DNA from 4 places in the Pseudomonas sp. GW823-FHT06E10 genome. Region 2 is predicted to be linked to each of the others. Evidence: predicted binding sites of a transcription regulator. Region 2 holds the regulator's gene; each other region holds the start of a gene.
What was found. The regulator FliA, encoded in region 2, starts transcription of late flagellar genes. The targets are predictions, from matches to a motif close to CTAAAGTTTNNNNNNNNNNNGCCGNTAA.

Region 1 (4,351 bases), on a different contig from region 2:
ATGCTCTATGCGTTCTTCAGTTTCTTTGCGTTGGTGCTGGTATGGCGGATTCGCCCGAAAGCAGTGACCAACCTGCATCAGGTCGACGACGCACCGCTGCATCACGTGGCCATGCCGGACAATATGACGAGTTCGCCACTGGTGGCCTGCCTCGACCCGCGTGTTGACGAGCAAGTGGTGCAGGATCAGATGCACAGTCCGGTGAGTACCGGGCCAGAGCCTGAATCAGAACCTGTCACCGAAACTGAAACCGATCAGCCGCCGCAAGACCCTGATACAGGGCGGGACCCTAACTTCAGCGAGGCCAGGCCTTAAAACCGGGGCACAAAAAACGGGCAGTCACCGCAAGGGACTGCCCGTTTTTTGTTGATGCGCTATCAGATGTCGTCTTTGTCGAAGCGACGCGCTTCGCGTTGCAACTGGTAGACGAAACGTTCGACCTGACGTTGCACCAGCCCGCTCATGTTGTGGAAGCGAACGCCGGCGAAGGTGGTGGAAATCCTTTCTTCGAAGTGCAGATAACGCAACTCGACCGGCGCGGTCATTTTGCCGAAGGGCAGGTCGGCGTTGAAACGGTCGTAAACCTGACCCAGTTGCAGGCTGCCGGTGATGTCGCCGTCGAAGCGCAGTTTGCACCCGGTGGCGGAAATATCCAGCAGCTTGCCGCTGATGGGCGCCTTGAGTTTTTCGCCGTCGAGGTTGACGTTGACCAGTTGTGCCAGCTTCAGCGCGGCGCGGAAGGCATTGCGGCGCTGGTGGTACACCACTTCATCGGGCAGGGGGCCGCGATAGCAGCGGCTGCCACCGGATTCGTCGATGTTCAACTGGCCGTTGCTTTCCCAGGCAATGCGTACGCCTTCGTGGAAGCCTTCGACCCTGAACGACTCGCCCGCCAGCAGGTAACGCTCGCCGTCACGGGGAATCATTTCGTCCAGGGCAATCATGTTGCTGTCACGGTCCAGGTCCACCAGGTAGCTCTGGAAGCGCTGGCTGCGCTCGTGGAACGTGATGATCAGCGGGTCATGGCTTTCGAGCAACTGGCGCAGGTTGCTGGAGATTTCCAAGGGCGTGGAGAGCACCTTGGGTGGCTGCGGAGCATCATCCACGGATAAGGCATTGGACACGTTTAATCAATCTCCAGACAAAATTTGACTACGACTGGCTATCAGTTTGCCAGTATGTTGCGCGTCTTGATAGAGCGGGGGCATTGACCGGCTCATGCCTGACTGAGCGGACGCGGCTTGGCAAGCTTGGAGAATGTTCCGCTGGCATCGTAAAGCGCCGGGGTTTCACCGCCGTTGAGGATTTTCAGCTGGGTGGCTGTAGCGGCCTGTTGAGTGAGGATCGACTGGCCGTTGTTGGCGTTGATGGCCTGGCACTGGGCCAGGAGATCGGTCAGCACGTCACTTTGCGCCAGCAACTGCTCGCCAATGCTCGACTGGCTGGCCAATTGCTCCAGACCGCCACGGTTGGTCGGCAGGTTGAGGTTGGCAAGGATTTCACTGCGCTTGCGGCCATGCTGTTCGAGCAAAACGACCAATGCCTGTTTCTGCGCCAGGATGTTCTCGAGCAATGGCATGTCGCGGCCATGCAATGCGAGGGATTCGGTCTGCAGTAACTCCAGCAGGTGTTGCGCTGGGGCAAAGTCGTCGGTGATCAGTTGCAGTAAATGAGTGTCGTGCATGGCTGGCCTTGGGTTTTAAGCGTCCAAAAGCCTGGCGCCGGCGGTGGCCTAGCGCTGGGCTTCGAAGTTGAGCAGTTTGCTGGCTACACGGTTGCTGTCGACTTTATAGCTGCCATCGGCAATCGCTGCTTTCAATTCGGCCACGCGGGCTTTGTCGACGGCAGGCTGATCGCGCAGCTGTTCAGTGACCTTCTGCAACTGTTGAGCCTCATCGCTGAGATGTACCGATTCCCCGCTTTTGACGGTACCGGCCTGTTCGGCCGCGGACTCCAGCGGCGCGGATTTGCCGGCCTCGGCACTTTCCTTGCTGGCGCTGGTACGTGTACTGCCCGTCAGGGACGAGGAGCTGTTCAAACGGCTGAAATCGATGACCATGATAAAAAACCTCTGGGAATTTGGACGCTTGCCATGGTTTCGGCCATTCCCTGGAAAACTTTAGGCTCATTTATCAATGAACCTTGCGCGCGTCAGCGCATGCCCTGCATGGAGCACAGTCTAGGGAACAGCCGCGGCAAGCGCCACATTCTGATGAACAGAGCGAATTACATGGACACTTCCACCTGCCCCGGCGCCATGACCTGCGCCTTGATGACTCGTTGGGAGTTGAGGTTTTTCACCCGGATCTGCTCGCTCAGGCTGCCGTTTGACAGGGCTTCGCCCGGCATGCGCACGCTGAGGGTACCGCTGCGGGCGGTTATCACCACCTGATCACCCTTGCGGATGACTTCGGCCTGTTCGATATGCACCAGGGTAATCACCTGGTCGGCGACCATTGGTCGGGTCAGTCGCTGCCCGATCGCCTGATCGAGGGCGGTCAGGTAGCCCTGGCTGATGAGGCTGATATCGCGCTCGCGCAGGACCACATCTCCAGGCTCGACAATGGCGGCACGGCGCAGTGGCCGGGCGCTGGTCACGACATCGCGAAACAGGCGGACTTGAGCGGGTACGAACACCGTCCAGGGGGAAGCGCCCTCGCAGCGAACCTTGACCGTAACCCGTCCCAGCGGCTTGGGACTCTCGAGTGTTGCTGTCAATTCCCTGTCGCACATGGGCATGTGCATGCGCGGATCGAGCTGGTTGACCTGGATCTCGTAGCGACCCTCCGTTTGACTGGTCGCCAGATAGTCTTCTACGGTGAATTCAAGAAAGCCCTGAGTGACGCCGATAAGCATGTCAGGCAAGGTAACCGCGTCAGCAAGGGCAGGGCTGCCAGCGTTGAACAGGCAAGCAGCCGCCAGCACGCCGAGCAATTTGCGGTAGGGTGTGGTCAGGCGTCGAAAAAATGTCGGTTTTGTGTTCATAACGATTAAAAAAGCAAGCGCCGTGCCGTTTAGTGATGAAGGCGCGTCGCAACAACACTTGGCGTTGGCGTAGGAGTCTGGCATGGCTGGTGTAATGGATTCGGTAAACCAGCGCACGCAACTGGTGGGGCAGAATCGCCTTGAGTTGTTGTTGTTCCGTCTCGACGGCCAGCAACTGTACGGGATCAATGTGTTCAAGGTTCGGGAGGTGCTGCAATGCCCCAAACTGACGCTGATGCCCAAATCCAGTCCTGTCGTGTGCGGCGTGGCGAACATCCGGGGGGCGACCATTCCGATCCTTGATCTGGCGATGGCAACTGGTTCCGGCGCGTTGAAAGACAAGAACAACCCCTTCGTGATCATCACGGAGTACAACACCAAGACCCAGGGTTTCCTGGTCCGCTCGGTGGAGCGCATCGTCAACATGAACTGGGAGGAGATCCATCCGCCACCCAAGGGCACCGGGCGCGATCACTACCTGACGGCGGTGACGCGGGTCGACAATCAGTTGGTCGAAATCATCGACGTCGAGAAGGTGCTGGCGGAAGTGGCGCCGACGCCGGAAGCGATTTCCGTGGGTGTGGTGGATGTCGAAACCCAGCACAAGGCGCTTTCGTTGCGCGTGCTGACGGTCGACGACTCGTCGGTGGCGCGCAAGCAGGTCACGCGCTGCCTGCAAACGGTCGGCGTGGAAGTGGTGGCGTTGAACGACGGTCGGCAAGCGCTGGACTACCTGCGCAAACTGGTCGACGAGGGCAAGAAGCCGGAAGAAGAGTTCCTGATGATGATCTCCGACATCGAGATGCCGGAGATGGACGGGTACACCCTGACGGCGGAAATCCGCAACGACCCGCGCATGCAAAAGCTTCATATCATCCTGCATACTTCGTTGTCGGGGGTATTCAATCAGGCGATGGTCAAGAAGGTCGGTGCCGATGACTTCCTGGCCAAGTTCCGTCCTGATGACCTGGCATCCCGGGTAGTCGACCGGATCAAAGCAGCAGATATCAGCTAGGGGCCTGCGCCCCTGGCAGTCAACACGATTTAAGAGGCGGCATCATTGTCTACGGGTAATTTGGATTTCGAACAGTTCCGGGTGTTCCTGGAAAAAGCCTGTGGCATTTTGCTCGGTGAAAACAAGCAGTACCTGGTCTCCAGCCGTCTCAACAAACTGATGGAACAGCAAGGCATCAAGTCTTTGGGGGAACTGGTTCAGCGCATGCAGACCCAGCCGCGCAGCGGTTTGCGCGAGCAGGTGGTGGATGCCATGACCACCAACGAAACCCTGTGGTTTCGTGACACCTACCCGTTTGAAGTCTTGAAGAACAAGGTACTGCCCGAAGCGATCAAGGCCAGTCCCGGTCAG
Region 2 (4,351 bases):
TCGAATTCGTCGTCAGTAATATCGGAACTGTCGCCAGCCGCTTTCGGGGCTTCTGGCGCAGCCGGTGCCTGGACCACCGCGTCAACGGCGAACTGGCCTTTACCGTGCAGTTGATCGAGCAACGACTCGAACTCGGCATCGGTGATTTCGTCGCTGCCAGCGGCATTGCCGGCAGGCGCTGGAACAGCCGCCGGGGCCTCGGCCTGGGCCTTGACGGCGTTCAGCGAGTCCAGCAGTTGTTCGAATTCATTGTCGGTGATATCGCCCGATTCGCTTTCAGCCACAGGCGCTTCGACCACGGCGACGACAGGTGCGGCAGCCGCCTCGTCAGCCGATTGCGGCTCGGCCAGACGGGCCAGTGCCGCGAGCAGTTCCGGTGTCGCGGCCGTGATCGGGCTGCGTTCGCGGACTTCGCTGAACATGCTGTTCACCGCGTCCAGCGCTTCGAGAACCACGTCCATCAGTTCCGAGTCGACGCGACGCTCACCCTTGCGCAGGATGTCGAACACGTTCTCGGCGATGTGGCAACACTCCACCAGTTCGTTGAGCTGGAGGAAGCCGGCGCCTCCTTTTACAGTGTGAAAACCGCGAAAAATTGCATTGAGCAAATCCGCATCATCCGGGCGGCTTTCCAGCTCGACCAGTTGCTCGGACAGTTGCTCTAGAATCTCGCCGGCCTCAACCAGGAAATCCTGAAGGATCTCTTCATCGGCGCCGAAGCTCATTAAGGGGGTGCTCCTAAAGGTCTAAAAACCTAAAATGCCTAAAATTCTAAAACCCTAGGCTGGATAGCAAATCGTCCACATCGTCCTGACCGGACACAACGTCTTCTCTTTTATCGGCATGAATCTGCGGACCTTCACCCTGAGAGAGATGTTTTTGTGGATCTTTTTCAGCAAGCATCGCTTCACGGTCATGCTCGATGCCCGCAAAGCGGTCCACCTGACTGGCCATCAGCACGAGCTTGAGCAGGTTGCTTTCAACTTCGGTGACCAACTGGGTCACACGCTTGATCACCTGGCCTGTGAGGTCCTGGTAATCCTGGGCGAGCAGGATGTCGTTCAGGTTGCCCGACACCGCGCGATTGTCCGTGCCGCTGCGCGTCAGGAACCCGTCGACCCGCCGGGCCAGTTCACGAAACTCTTCGGCGCCGACTTCGCGACGCATGAAGCGCCCCCAGTCCGCGCTCAACACTTTGGCTTCATCGGCCAGGCCATTGACCAGCGGCGTGGCACTTTCCACCAGATCCATGGTGCGGTTGGCCGCAGCCTCGGTCAGCTTGACCACATACCCCAGGCGCTCGGTGGCGTCGGTGATCTGCGACACTTCTTCGGCCTGCGGCATGTGCGGGTCAATCTGGAAATTGACGATCGCGCTATGCAGTTCGCGGGTGAGCTTGCCCACTTCCTGATACAGGCCGCGGTCACGGGTCTGGTTGAGCTCATGGATCAATTGCACCGCGTCGCCGAACTTGCCTTTTTCAAGGCTCTCGACCAATTCGACGGCGTGTTTTTTCAGGGTCGATTCAAAATCGCCCAATGAAGTTTCGTTATTGCCCATAGCTCCCCCGTGGCGCACTCATCAACCGATGCGTTCGAAAATCTTCTCGATTTTTTCTTTCAACGCCTGGGCCGTGAAGGGCTTGACCACATAGCCGTTAACGCCGGCCTGGGCCGCTTCGATGATCTGTTCGCGCTTGGCTTCAGCGGTCACCATCAGCACCGGCAGGTGCTTGAGCTTTTCATCGGCACGCACGTGGCGCAGCAGATCGATACCGGTCATGCCAGGCATGTTCCAGTCCGTTACCAGAAAGTCGATGCTTCCGCTGTTGAGCACCGGGATGGCGGTAGTGCCATCGTCGGCCTCGACGGTGTTGGTGAACCCAAGGTCACGCAGCAGGTTCTTGATGATCCGCCGCATCGTTGAGAAGTCATCAACGATGAGGATTTTCATGTTCTTGTCCAATTCGACCTCCAAGCAGTCTTAAACGCGCCCAGCACCTGGACACGCCATTTCAATCAATCCGGCAAAGCACTCAATGACTGTCTGGAGCACAACAGATCGCGACCGGCGCAGTTCAACACCACACCGGCCTCGTTCGCAGTGTCCCCCACACTGCCTTCAGCGCGCTCGCCACTCCCCCAAACGCCCCCGCAAACGGGCCGCGCACTGGCTGTGTAACTGGCTGACCCGCGATTCGCTGACCCCCAGGACCTCACCGATTTCCTTGAGATTCAACTCTTCGTCGTAGTACAGCGCCAACACCAGTCGCTCACGCTCCGGCAAATTGGCAATCGCATCCGCCAGCGCAGCCTGGAAGCGTTCATCCTCCAGGTCGCGTGACGGCTCGACATGAGCACTCGCGCCATCCTCGTGCAGCCCTTCGTGTTCGCCGTCCTGCAACAGGTCGTCGAAACTGAACAGCCGGCTGCCCAGGGTGTCGTTCAAAATCCCGTAGTAATCGTCGAGACTCAATTGGAGTTCGGCCGCAACTTCGTGATCTTTAGCGTCACGGCCGGTTTTAGCTTCAATCGAGCGAATGGCATCGCTGACCATGCGCGTATTGCGGTGGACCGAACGTGGCGCCCAGTCCCCCTTGCGCACTTCATCGAGCATGGCGCCGCGGATTCGTATGCCCGCGTACGTCTCGAAACTGGCGCCTTTGCCGGCGTCATATTTGGTCGACACTTCAAGCAGGCCAATCATCCCGGCCTGGATCAGGTCTTCGACCTGGACACTGGCCGGTAAACGCGCCAGCAAGTGGTAGGCAATGCGTTTAACCAGCGGCGCGTAACGCTCGATCAGCTCGTACTGCGCATCACGTGCCGACTTCTTGTAGAGGTTGTAGCCGCTGGCTGTCATAGAACAGGTCCTGCTGTCTGCTGCACGAGGCGCTCGACGAAAAACTCCAGGTGCCCGCGCGGGTTGGCAGGCAGCGGCCAGGTATCAACCTTCTGCGCGATGGCCTTGAACGCCAGCGAGCACTTGGAACGCGGGAAGGCCTCGTAGACGGCGCGCTGCTTCTGCACGGCCTTGCGCACGCTTTCGTCGTAAGGCACCGCACCGACGTATTGCAGGGCGACGTCGAGGAAGCGATCCGTGACCTTGGTCAACTTGGCGAACAGGTTGCGTCCTTCCTGCGGGCTCTGGGCCATGTTGGCCAGGACGCGGAAGCGGTTCATGCCGTAGTCGCGATTGAGCAACTTGATCAAGGCGTAGGCATCGGTGATCGAGGTCGGCTCGTCGCACACCACCAGCAGCACTTCCTGGGCTGCGCGGACGAAACTGACTACCGAGTCACCAATGCCCGCAGCGGTGTCGATCACCAGTACGTCGAGGTTATCGCCGATATCACTGAAGGCCTGGATCAGGCCGGCGTGTTGCGCGGGGCTCAGATGCACCATGCTCTGAGTGCCGGATGCGGCCGGAACGATACGGATGCCGCCTGGTCCCTGCAGCAATACATCGCGCAGTTCGCAGCGGCCCTCGATCACGTCGGCCAGGGTACGTTTGGGTGTCAGGCCCAGCAGAACGTCGACGTTCGCCAGTCCCAGGTCGGCGTCCAACAGCATGACGCGCCGGCCAAGTTCGGCCAAAGCCAGGGACAAGTTCACTGACACATTAGTTTTCCCGACGCCACCTTTGCCGCCGGTCACCGCGATCACCTGTACGGGATGCATGCTGCCCATGTTATTTCTTTACCTTGTCTTGCATAGACGGAGGCCACATTACTGGCTGCGCGTTCACAAACGGAACAATGCATGGCAGACCATCGATGTAGGTACAAAAACTGTTCATTATTACCTCAGCCAACCTGCTTGGTCGGGCTGTGGTAGATGTCAGCGAACATGTCAGCCATGGCTTCTTCGCTGGGTTCTTCCTGCATTTGCACGCTCACGGCGCGGCTGACCAATTGATGACGGCGCGGCAGATGCAAATCATCCGGGATCCGCGGGCCATCGGTCAGGTAAGCCACCGGCAGTTCATGGCTGATGGCAAGGCTCAACACCTCACCCAGACTAGCCGTTTCATCCAGTTTAGTCAGAATGCAGCCGGAGAGCCCGCAGCGCTTGTAACTGTGATACGCGGCCGTTAGAACCTGTTTCTGGCTGGTGGTTGCCAGGACCAGATAATTTTTTGATTTGATGCCGCGACCGGCCAGGCTTTCGAGCTGCATGCGCAGCGCCGGATCGCTGGCCTGCAGGCCCGCGGTATCGATCAGCACCACGCGTTTGCGCAGCAACGGCTCCAGGGCCTGCACCAGGGACTGGCCGGGATCGACGTGGGTCACCGACACATTGAGAATGCGCCCCAGGGTCTTGAGCTGTTCCTGGGCGCCGATGCGGAAGCT
Region 3 (4,351 bases), on a different contig from region 2:
ACCTTAATCGTGCAAGGTGAGCGCGATGCGTTGGGCAACCGGGAGGCGGTCGAGGGTTACGCGCTATCGCCGGGTATCGAGGTGTTCTGGCTGGTGGCGGGGGATCATGACTTGAAGCCGCTGAAGGCTTCGGGGTTTAACCATGAGCAGCATTTGGCGGCGGCGGCGCAGAAGGTGGCTTCATTCCTTCAGTGAGGTTTTGTGCGGGCTGTAAGGCCCCCATCGCGAGCAAGCTCGCTCCCACAGTGATTTGTGGTGTGGCTCAAAACCCTGTGGGAGCGAGCTTGCTCGCGATGGGGGACTACCAGACAACATCACTGTCACCGGCTCAATAAAAAACCCGGAAGCTCTCACTGTCCGGGTTTTTATCATTCCAGCAGCAATCAGCGGTTAAACCGCTCCACCAACGAATACTGTGTATTGGCAGTCTTGGTCAGCTCTTCACTCAGCAACGCCGAGTTCTGTGCCTGTTCCGAGGTCTGGTCCGCCAGTTCCGAAATGTTGCTGATGTTGCGGCTGATCTCTTCGGCCACGGCACTTTGCTCTTCAGTCGCGGCGGCGATCTGGGTGGTCATGTCGGTGATATTGGCCACCGCTTCGCTGATCCCCACCAGGGCCTGGTCCGCTTCCAGTACCCGCGCCACGCCTTCTTCCGCCTGACGATGCCCGGCTTCCATGGTTTGCACGGCAGTGCCGGCGGTGTGCTGGAGCTTGGCGATCAGTGCGTGAATCTGCCCGGTGGACTCGCTGGTGCGTTGTGCCAGCTGACGGACTTCGTCGGCCACCACCGCAAAACCACGACCCATTTCGCCGGCACGGGCCGCTTCGATGGCGGCGTTCAGGGCCAGCAGGTTGGTCTGGTCGGCGATGCCTTTGATCACGTCGACCACGCCGCCGATTTCGTTGCTGTCCTTGGCCAGTTGGGTCACGGTCACGCCGGTTTCACCGACGACTACCGACAGGCGCTGGATGGCTTCGCGGGGTTCCCCGGCGATGTCACGACCACGACCGGTCAGGCGGTTGGCTTCCTGGGTGGCGTCGGCGGTGCGTTGCACGTGGCTGGCGACTTCCTGGGTGGTCGCGGCCATCTGGTTGACCGCGGTGGCCACTTGCTCGGTCTCGACCCGTTGACGTTCCAGGCCGCTGGAGCTGTTGTGCGCCAGGGCGTCGGACTGTCGGGCCTGATCGGTCAGGTGTTCGGCCGTGTCCTGCAGACGCGTCAGGCAGGTTTTCAGGCGTGCTTCCTGACTGAGGATGGACATTTCCAGACGCGCCTGGGCGCCGCGACTGTCGGTGTACATCTGTGCGATCAACGGATCGGAGGTAGTCTGCTCCGCCAGGCGCAGCAAACGCTTGAGGCCTCGCTGTTGCCACTGGAGGCCCATCAGGCCCAGTGGCACCGAAAGACCGGCAGCCAGGGCAAACCCCCAGTGGGAGTTCAACGAGGCACCGATCATGAAGCTCAATTGGCTGACCAGAATGAACGGCAGCCAGTCCTGCAGGACCGGCAACCATTTATCCGAGGAGGGAATGGCTGACTTGCCCTGGTTGATGCGCTGGTAGAGCGCTTCGGCACGGCGGATCTGTTCGGCGGTGGGCTTGACCCGCACCGACTCATAACCGATCACCTGATTGCCTTCGAAGATCGGTGTCACATAGGCGTTCACCCAGTAATGATCACCGGTCTTGCAGCGATTCTTGACAATGCCCATCCATGGCAAGCCTTGTTTCAGCGTGTCCCACATGTGTGCGAACACCGCCGCCGGGACGTCGGGGTGACGGACCAGGTTGTGCGGTGCACGGATCAATTCCTCTCGGGAAAACCCGCTGATCTCGACGAAAGCGTCGTTACAGTAGGTGATCATGCCCTTGGCATCGGTGGTGGAAATCAACCGTTGCTGCGCCGGGAAGGTCCGCTCGCGTTGTGTAATTGGCTGGTTGTTACGCATGGCTTTTTTAATCCGCAAGGCTTTCAAGTGCTGTATCGGCAAGGCTGGCGGATTGTTGAGATTATTTTTCGATAATCGGCAATGCGTCGCAAAATGACCCTTGCGTCAGCCGGCGAGCATCGGATAGGTGAACAGACCGAAGTGCAGCAGGTTCAGGCCAAAGTGGCTGGCGATGGCGGCACCCAGCCCCCCGAACCGATAGGCCAGGCCATAGCCGACCCCGGCCAGCGTTGCCAGCAATACCCACTGCCATCCCGCGCCGGCATGGGCCAGGCCGAAGACCAATGACGCCAGCAGCAGGGCGAGGTGCTCACCGTAGGGCCGGTCTTTGAGATACCGGGTCAGGCCGCCCTGGATGTAGCCACGGAACAGCGCCTCTTCGACCAGCGTCACCAGCAGCAGATTGTTCAGCAACCACAGCCAGGCTTGATCCGGCCATTTCGGCGCCCAGGCGATTACGCCCAGCAACAGCGCACCACCCAATGCCAGCATGGCGCTCAAGGTCAGGGCCAGTACGGTGGCATACAGTGACAACCGAAGCGAACGGCGGCCGACAATCCACGGGCAAACCAGTAGCAGCCAGAAGCCGATCAGCGGTTTGTCCAGGTTCAGGTGCATGGCGAATGACACGGCATTGTCGGTAAAACGCTGGGGGTCGATGGCGCGACCGTTATAGAAGCCGGGTAGCCAATGCGTCGCCAATGCCAGGGCCAGAACGATGAACAGGCCGTGGCCGAGGTTGCGGGCAAAAGGGATGTCGCGTTGGCGGACGGCGACACCTGCGACCAGCAACAGGAACACCGAGATTGCTGAGAGCCAGCCGAGATGGCCGTAGGTCAGCGCCAGGCCGTAGCCGAAGGAAAGCAGGGCCAGAAGCGTCCATGGCAGGGCAATCATTTGAAGTCCTTTTGTCGGGATTTGCGATGCACTGTCAAACCCCTGTGGGAGCGAGCTTGCGCGCGATAGCTTACCGACTGTCGGCAACAATGTTGAATGTTCTCTCCATATCGCGAGCAAGCTCGCTCCCACATGGCTTTTCGTGGCCCAAACAAAGACACCGCCCGAAGGCGGTGTCTTTGTCAGCGGTCGGTCAAGACGCGATCAACTGCCGCAACACATAATGCAGAATCCCTCCGGACTTGAAGTACTCCACCTCATTCAACGTATCGATGCGGCACAACACCTCGATCTTCTCGCGGCTGCCGTCTTCGCGGGTGATGACCAGCGTCAGGTTCATCCGTGGCGTCAGCTCGACGCCGGTCAAGCCGAGGATGTCCAGGGTTTCGCTGCCGCCCAGTTTCAGGCTCTTGCGGTTCTGATCCAGCTTGAATTGCAACGGCAGCACGCCCATGCCCACCAGGTTGGAGCGGTGAATCCGTTCGAAGCTTTCGGCGACGACCGCTTTCACCCCCAGCAGGTTGGTGCCCTTGGCCGCCCAGTCGCGACTCGAGCCGGTGCCGTATTCCTGGCCGGCGATCACCACCAGCGGCGTGCCCGAAGCCTGATAGCGCATGGCGGCGTCGTAGATCGACATTTTTTCCCCGGTGGGAATGTAGCGGGTGTTGCCGCCTTCTTCGCCGCCGAGCATTTCGTTGCGTATGCGAATGTTGGCGAAGGTGCCGCGCATCATTACTTCATGGTTGCCACGCCGCGAGCCGTAGGAATTGAAGTCCCGCGGTTCCACGCCTTTGTCGCGCAGGTATTGTCCTGCCGGGCTGTCGACCTTGATGTTGCCGGCCGGGGAAATGTGGTCGGTGGTCACCGAGTCGCCGAGCAGTGCGAGGATCCTGGCGCCGCTGACATCCTTGACCACGGGCGCTGGGCCGCCGATGTCGTCGAAGAACGGCGGGTGCTGGATGTAAGTCGAGTCGTCCTGCCAGACATAGGTCGCCGCCTGCGGAACCTTGATTGCCTGCCATTGTTCGTCACCGGCAAACACTTCGGCGTACTCCTTGTGGAACATGGCGGTGTTGACCTGATTCACGGCGTCGGCAATTTCCTTGCTGCTTGGCCAGATGTCCCGCAGGTACACCGGTTTGCCGTCCTTGCCATCGCCCAGAGGCTCGCGGCTGAGGTCGGTGCGCACCGTGCCGGCCAGCGCATAGGCCACCACCAGTGGCGGGGAGGCCAGCCAGTTGGTTTTCACCAATGGATGCACCCGCCCTTCGAAGTTGCGATTGCCCGAGAGCACGGAGGCCACGGTGAGGTCGGCTTGCTGGATGGCTTTCTCGATGGGCTCCGACAGCGGCCCGGAGTTGCCGATGCAAGTGGTGCAGCCATAGCCGACCAGGGCAAAGCCCAATTCATCGAGGTACTGGGTCAGGCCGGCCGCCTTGTAGTAGTCGGTGACCACTTTCGAGCCGGGGGCCAGCGAGCTCTTCACCCAGGGTTTGCGTTGCAGG
Region 4 (4,351 bases), on a different contig from region 2:
AACGCTGTTGCAGCAGTGGTAGTGATTGATTGTCCATGGTAAATCCCGGGGCAGTCAGAGGACGTCGATCTCGAAAGCTTTACGACCGCATAGCCTCAAATGTGTGACAAAAAAACCGCGAACATTACGGCTTTCCTATTTTCAGCGTGCGGTCTTTTCCAGCTTCCAGCCCAGCGCATCCAATGCGTCACAGCCCTCCTGTATCAGTATGTGTGCAGCATTGGCGAAATGTTCCAAATCGTGACCCTCAGCATCTTTCACGCACAGGCAGGTGATGCTGTTGAGCAGATTGCGCGCAGCTTTGATTCGGTGAATGGCGGTTTCGAGAAGATCGGAAGCTCGAGCTTCAGTGTCGATGTACAGCGTGCTCCCGACGCTGAAGTTGCTTTGAAGCGGGTGGAATTGGGACATGGCTTGAATTCCGTCTGAAAGATGAAACTCCCACCCTTTTCGCGGCTAATCGAATGGGGTGGCAGCTGTACGCGGGTTAGCCGACCGGTCAGAGGAACCCGGCACACCCGAAGGTGTCCCACGCACAGCCACCATAGACATATGTCAGGCAGCAAAACGCGCCGCGATTATACGGGCGCTCGTGCATTCCTCTCAAACGACCGGCTAAGGTCCGTCACCGATTCGTCGGCGACTGGCGAACTGTACCGAGGCCCCAAGCGAAGTAAAACCCGGTTTTCGGGTCTCAGACCCGTCCTACACAATTCTCGGACCAGACCTCATGCCTTGAGTTTTTTCGCAATGCAGCGGATCTGAACTCATTCTTGCATGCACAAAAAAGCCGACATCGCTGTCGGCTTTTTTGTCGGTCACTGCTTGGGCGGTTCAGCCGGTTTGGCCGGCTCACCCGGCTTCGGTGCCGGATCATCGAACAGATTCAGACGCTCGCGCAGTTCGTGCGCCGGCAGCGGTTCCTTGTCCGCCGGCAACGCGTTCGGGTCGACCGGTGCAGCCGGTGTGGCTCCCGGCGCAGTCGAACCTTGCGGTGCATCAGGAGCAGGTTCAGCACCTTGCGAACCTTCGATGGCACGCTGTGCTTTCTTGGTCAGCACCACGATGTCGATACGGCGGTTCACCGGGTTGAACGGATGCTCGCGATCGAACAGGGCCGACGAGGCATAACCGACCACGCGCGCCACCTGCGCATCCGGATAGCTGCCCGCCACCAGCGCACGCCGTGCGGCGTTGGCACGGTTGGCAGACAATTCCCAGTTACCGAAATCACCGGTGCCGGTGTATGGCTTGGCATCGGTGTGGCCGCTGATACTGATCTTGTTCGGCACCGCCTTGATGGTGTCGGCCATGGCCAGCAGGATGTCTTCGAAATACGGCTTCAAGCGTGCTGAACCTGAATCGAACATCGGGCGGTTTTCCGCGTCCATGATCTGGATTCGCAGGCCGTCCGGCGTGATTTCGAACAGGATCTGATCCTTGAACTTCTGCATCTGCGGGTTTTCTTCGACCTTGTTCTGCAGTTCTTGCAGCAACAGCTCGAGGCGCTCTTTTTCGACCTGCTCGGCCATGCCTTCGACCTGATCGGTATCGATGGTGACCTTGTCCGGCTGCGGCTGGGACTTCACCTCGGGGTTGAGAGTGTTTTCCGGTGCCAGGGTCGGCGTGCCGCCCAGATCGATGATGTAGGGCGTGCCACTTTCGGAAAAGCCGATCGGATCCTTGAAGTAACCGGCGATGGCAATTTTCTGTTCCGGCGTGGCGGTGGACAGCAGCCACAACACCAGGAAGAACGCCATCATCGCCGTGGCGAAGTCGGCGAAGGCGATTTTCCACGCGCCCCCGTGATGCCCGCCGGCGATGCGCTTGACGCGCTTGATGATTATCGGCTGGTTATTTTCCATGGCTTAACGACCGCGAACCGCTTGTTCCAGCTCGGCGAAGCTTGGACGATGCGCCGGATACAGGACCTTGCGCCCGAACTCCACGGCCAGCGATGGCGGCATGCCGGAAGCCGAAGCCACCAGCGAGGCCTTGATGGCTTCGTAGACGTTCAGCTCTTCCTTGGCATCATGGGCCAGGGAATGGGCCAGCGGGCCGAAGAAGCCGTAGGCGGCGAGAATACCGAAGAAGGTACCCACCAGTGCCGCACCTACGTGCAGGCCGATGGACTTCTGGTCGCCTTCACCCAGCGAAGCCATGGTCACCACGATACCCAGTACCGCCGCGACGATACCGAAACCGGGCATGGCGTCGGCGATGCCGTTCACCGCGTGGGACGGATGCTCCAGGTCTTCCTTGAGGCTGAACAATTCCATGTCGAACAGGCCTTCCAGCTCGTGCGGCGCCATGTTGCCGGAAGACATGATGCGCAGGTAATCGCAGATGAACGCGGTCATGCGCTCGTCCTTGAGTACCGTCGGGTACTTCGCGAAGATCGGACTCGCAGCGGCATCTTCGATGTCGCCTTCGATGGCCATCATGCCTTCGCGGCGGCTCTTGTTGAGGATCTCGTAGATCAGGCCCAGCACTTCAAGGTAGAAGGCGTGGTTGAAACGTGAACTGAACATGCTCAGGGACTTCTTGAGCACGTGCATCGTCATGTAGCCGGGGTTGGCCTGCAAGAAGGCGCCGAGGGCAGCACCGCCAATGATCATGACCTCGAAAGGTTGTATCAGGGCGGCAATCTTGCCGTGGGAAAGCACGTATCCGCCGAGCACGCTCGCGAATACGACGATGATGCCGATAATTTTAGCCATAGGTTAGGAGAGCACTTACTGAGTCGGGTTCAAGGTCATATTCGGAAGTTAAAAAATCTCTTCTTCTACTTATCGGCAAAACTGCGCCAGACTATAGCCCGTTCAGGCGAAAAGCTAATTTGACCCCATCCGGGCACAGGTAATGTTGACGATGATCGCCTCCCACCATGGTTAACGAAACGAACGTTCCAACGCCAAAACCAACGACCCTCGAAGGCTGGGTCAAGCTGCTCGATGGCGTACGTCTTCCCGTCCCGCAAGCCAGCCATGACCGTGTCTGCAAAGCCATCCGCGACAATCGCAGCTCGCTGCGCGACATCGCCGACCTCATGCAAGGCAGCCCGGCCCTGGCCTTGAGCGTGATTCGCGAAGCCAACCGGCATACCCATGGCAGCATGACCGAGCCTGCGGAAAACCTTGAAATTGCAATCAACCGCCTCGGTTTGACGCGCACCGAAGAACTGCTCGCGCGGCTACCCGCCGAACCCGAGCTCGAGATTCCCAAAGCCCTGCGTCAGTTGCAGATGATCAGCCAGCACGCCACGCAACAGGCCAACGGTTTTTTTGCCAGTCGCCTGGCGCGCCTGTGGCAGGACATCCACTGGGGCAGCCTGCTGTTTCTTTCGCCCCTGTGGCCGCTGGCACTGACCCATCCGAAACTGCTCGAAGACTGGGAGCTGCGGGTCATCCATAAAGGCGAGTCGGCACGCAAAGTCGAGCAGCAACTGTTTGGCGTACGCCTGCTGGATATCGGCCAGGCGCTGGTGGAGGTCTGGCGCTTGCCGATCTGGGTGCAGCAAGGCTATCGATTGCTGCTCACCGAGCAGCGGGAACTGGTGAAAGTCCTGCGCATCGCCCGTGACAGCGACCATCCACTGCGCCAGCAGAATCGCCTCGATGACGATCCGACCCTGCGCCGCTGGCTCAATCAACCGGCCAATACAGTGCTGCTGGCCAATGGGCTGGCGCTGTCGGCGCAACACGCCTGGGACAGCCCCCACAGCGAGCGCTGGCAGTACCTGACCAGCCTTTACCTGCAAATGCCGATGGACGAACTGCAGCAGCAATTGCACCAGCAAGCCGCCAACAGTGCACGCCAACACGCCATGCCCGACCTCTGGCACCCCGCCGAGTCGCTGATCTGGCCGTGGGGCATGAACCGTGTCCACGCAGGCTTGCTGCCGGCAGCGGCACCTACCGCCGAAGACCTGGCGAAGTGGCGCAAGCAATGCGCCGAGTTGCTGGTCGAGCCGAGCCGTTTCACCAACGCCATGCACTTGACCATCGCCGCCCGGGACGCCCTCGTGGCCTGCGGCATGCGCCGGGTGATGATCCTGATGGCCGACCGCACCCACGCCAACCTGCGCGTGCACCAGACGGCTGGCCTGCCGAAGGAAGCGGCCGGGTTGAATTTCGTGGCCAGCCAGAGCAACGTGTTGCAACGCCTGCTCGCGCAGCAGGCCCAGGTGCGCCTGACGCCTGCCAACAACGCGCAATTCTCGGCCATGTTGCCCAATAGCCTGCGCTCGCAGTTCAGCGGTGAACACTTGCTGCTGCGTTCGCTGATCAACAATGGCCGGGTGATCATGATCGTCGTGGCGGATCAAGGCGGCGGGCCGTTTTCGGAAATT

Region 1: the regulator FliA is predicted to act here: its motif matches at 2,096-2,123, upstream of flgM (flagellar biosynthesis anti-sigma factor FlgM).
Region 3: the regulator FliA is predicted to act here: its motif matches at 1,982-2,009, upstream of AC1Q6Y_RS21980 (methyl-accepting chemotaxis protein).
Region 4: the regulator FliA is predicted to act here: its motif matches at 2,790-2,817, upstream of motA (flagellar motor stator protein MotA).

Annotation. Positions count from the first base shown of each region.
Region 1 is NZ_JBXAHJ010000002.1:66,010-70,360, reverse strand. It holds gene AC1Q6Y_RS03355 (MFS transporter) at 1-315, shown strand, start outside; gene AC1Q6Y_RS03350 (flagellar brake protein) at 378-1,124, opposite strand; gene AC1Q6Y_RS03345 (flagella synthesis protein FlgN) at 1,217-1,684, opposite strand; gene flgM (flagellar biosynthesis anti-sigma factor FlgM) at 1,733-2,059, opposite strand; gene flgA (flagellar basal body P-ring formation chaperone FlgA) at 2,227-2,985, opposite strand; gene AC1Q6Y_RS03330 (chemotaxis protein CheV) at 3,068-4,000, shown strand; gene cheR (protein-glutamate O-methyltransferase CheR) at 4,046-4,351, shown strand, end outside.
Region 2 is NZ_JBXAHJ010000011.1:99,991-104,341, reverse strand. It holds gene AC1Q6Y_RS18695 (chemotaxis protein CheA) at 1-725, opposite strand, end outside; gene AC1Q6Y_RS18690 (protein phosphatase CheZ) at 772-1,560, opposite strand; gene AC1Q6Y_RS18685 (chemotaxis response regulator CheY) at 1,582-1,953, opposite strand; gene fliA (RNA polymerase sigma factor FliA) at 2,122-2,862, opposite strand; gene fleN (flagellar synthesis regulator FleN) at 2,859-3,689, opposite strand; gene flhF (flagellar biosynthesis GTPase FlhF) at 3,806-4,351, opposite strand, start outside.
Region 3 is NZ_JBXAHJ010000015.1:13,987-18,337, reverse strand. It holds gene AC1Q6Y_RS21985 (alpha/beta family hydrolase) at 1-195, shown strand, start outside; gene AC1Q6Y_RS21980 (methyl-accepting chemotaxis protein) at 384-1,949, opposite strand; gene AC1Q6Y_RS21975 (CPBP family intramembrane glutamic endopeptidase) at 2,055-2,846, opposite strand; gene acnA (aconitate hydratase AcnA) at 3,040-4,351, opposite strand, start outside.
Region 4 is NZ_JBXAHJ010000005.1:173,168-177,518, forward strand. It holds gene dinD (DNA damage-inducible protein D) at 1-37, opposite strand, end outside; gene AC1Q6Y_RS10485 (hypothetical protein) at 142-411, opposite strand; gene motB (flagellar motor protein MotB) at 819-1,865, opposite strand; gene motA (flagellar motor stator protein MotA) at 1,869-2,720, opposite strand; gene AC1Q6Y_RS10500 (HDOD domain-containing protein) at 2,888-4,351, shown strand, end outside.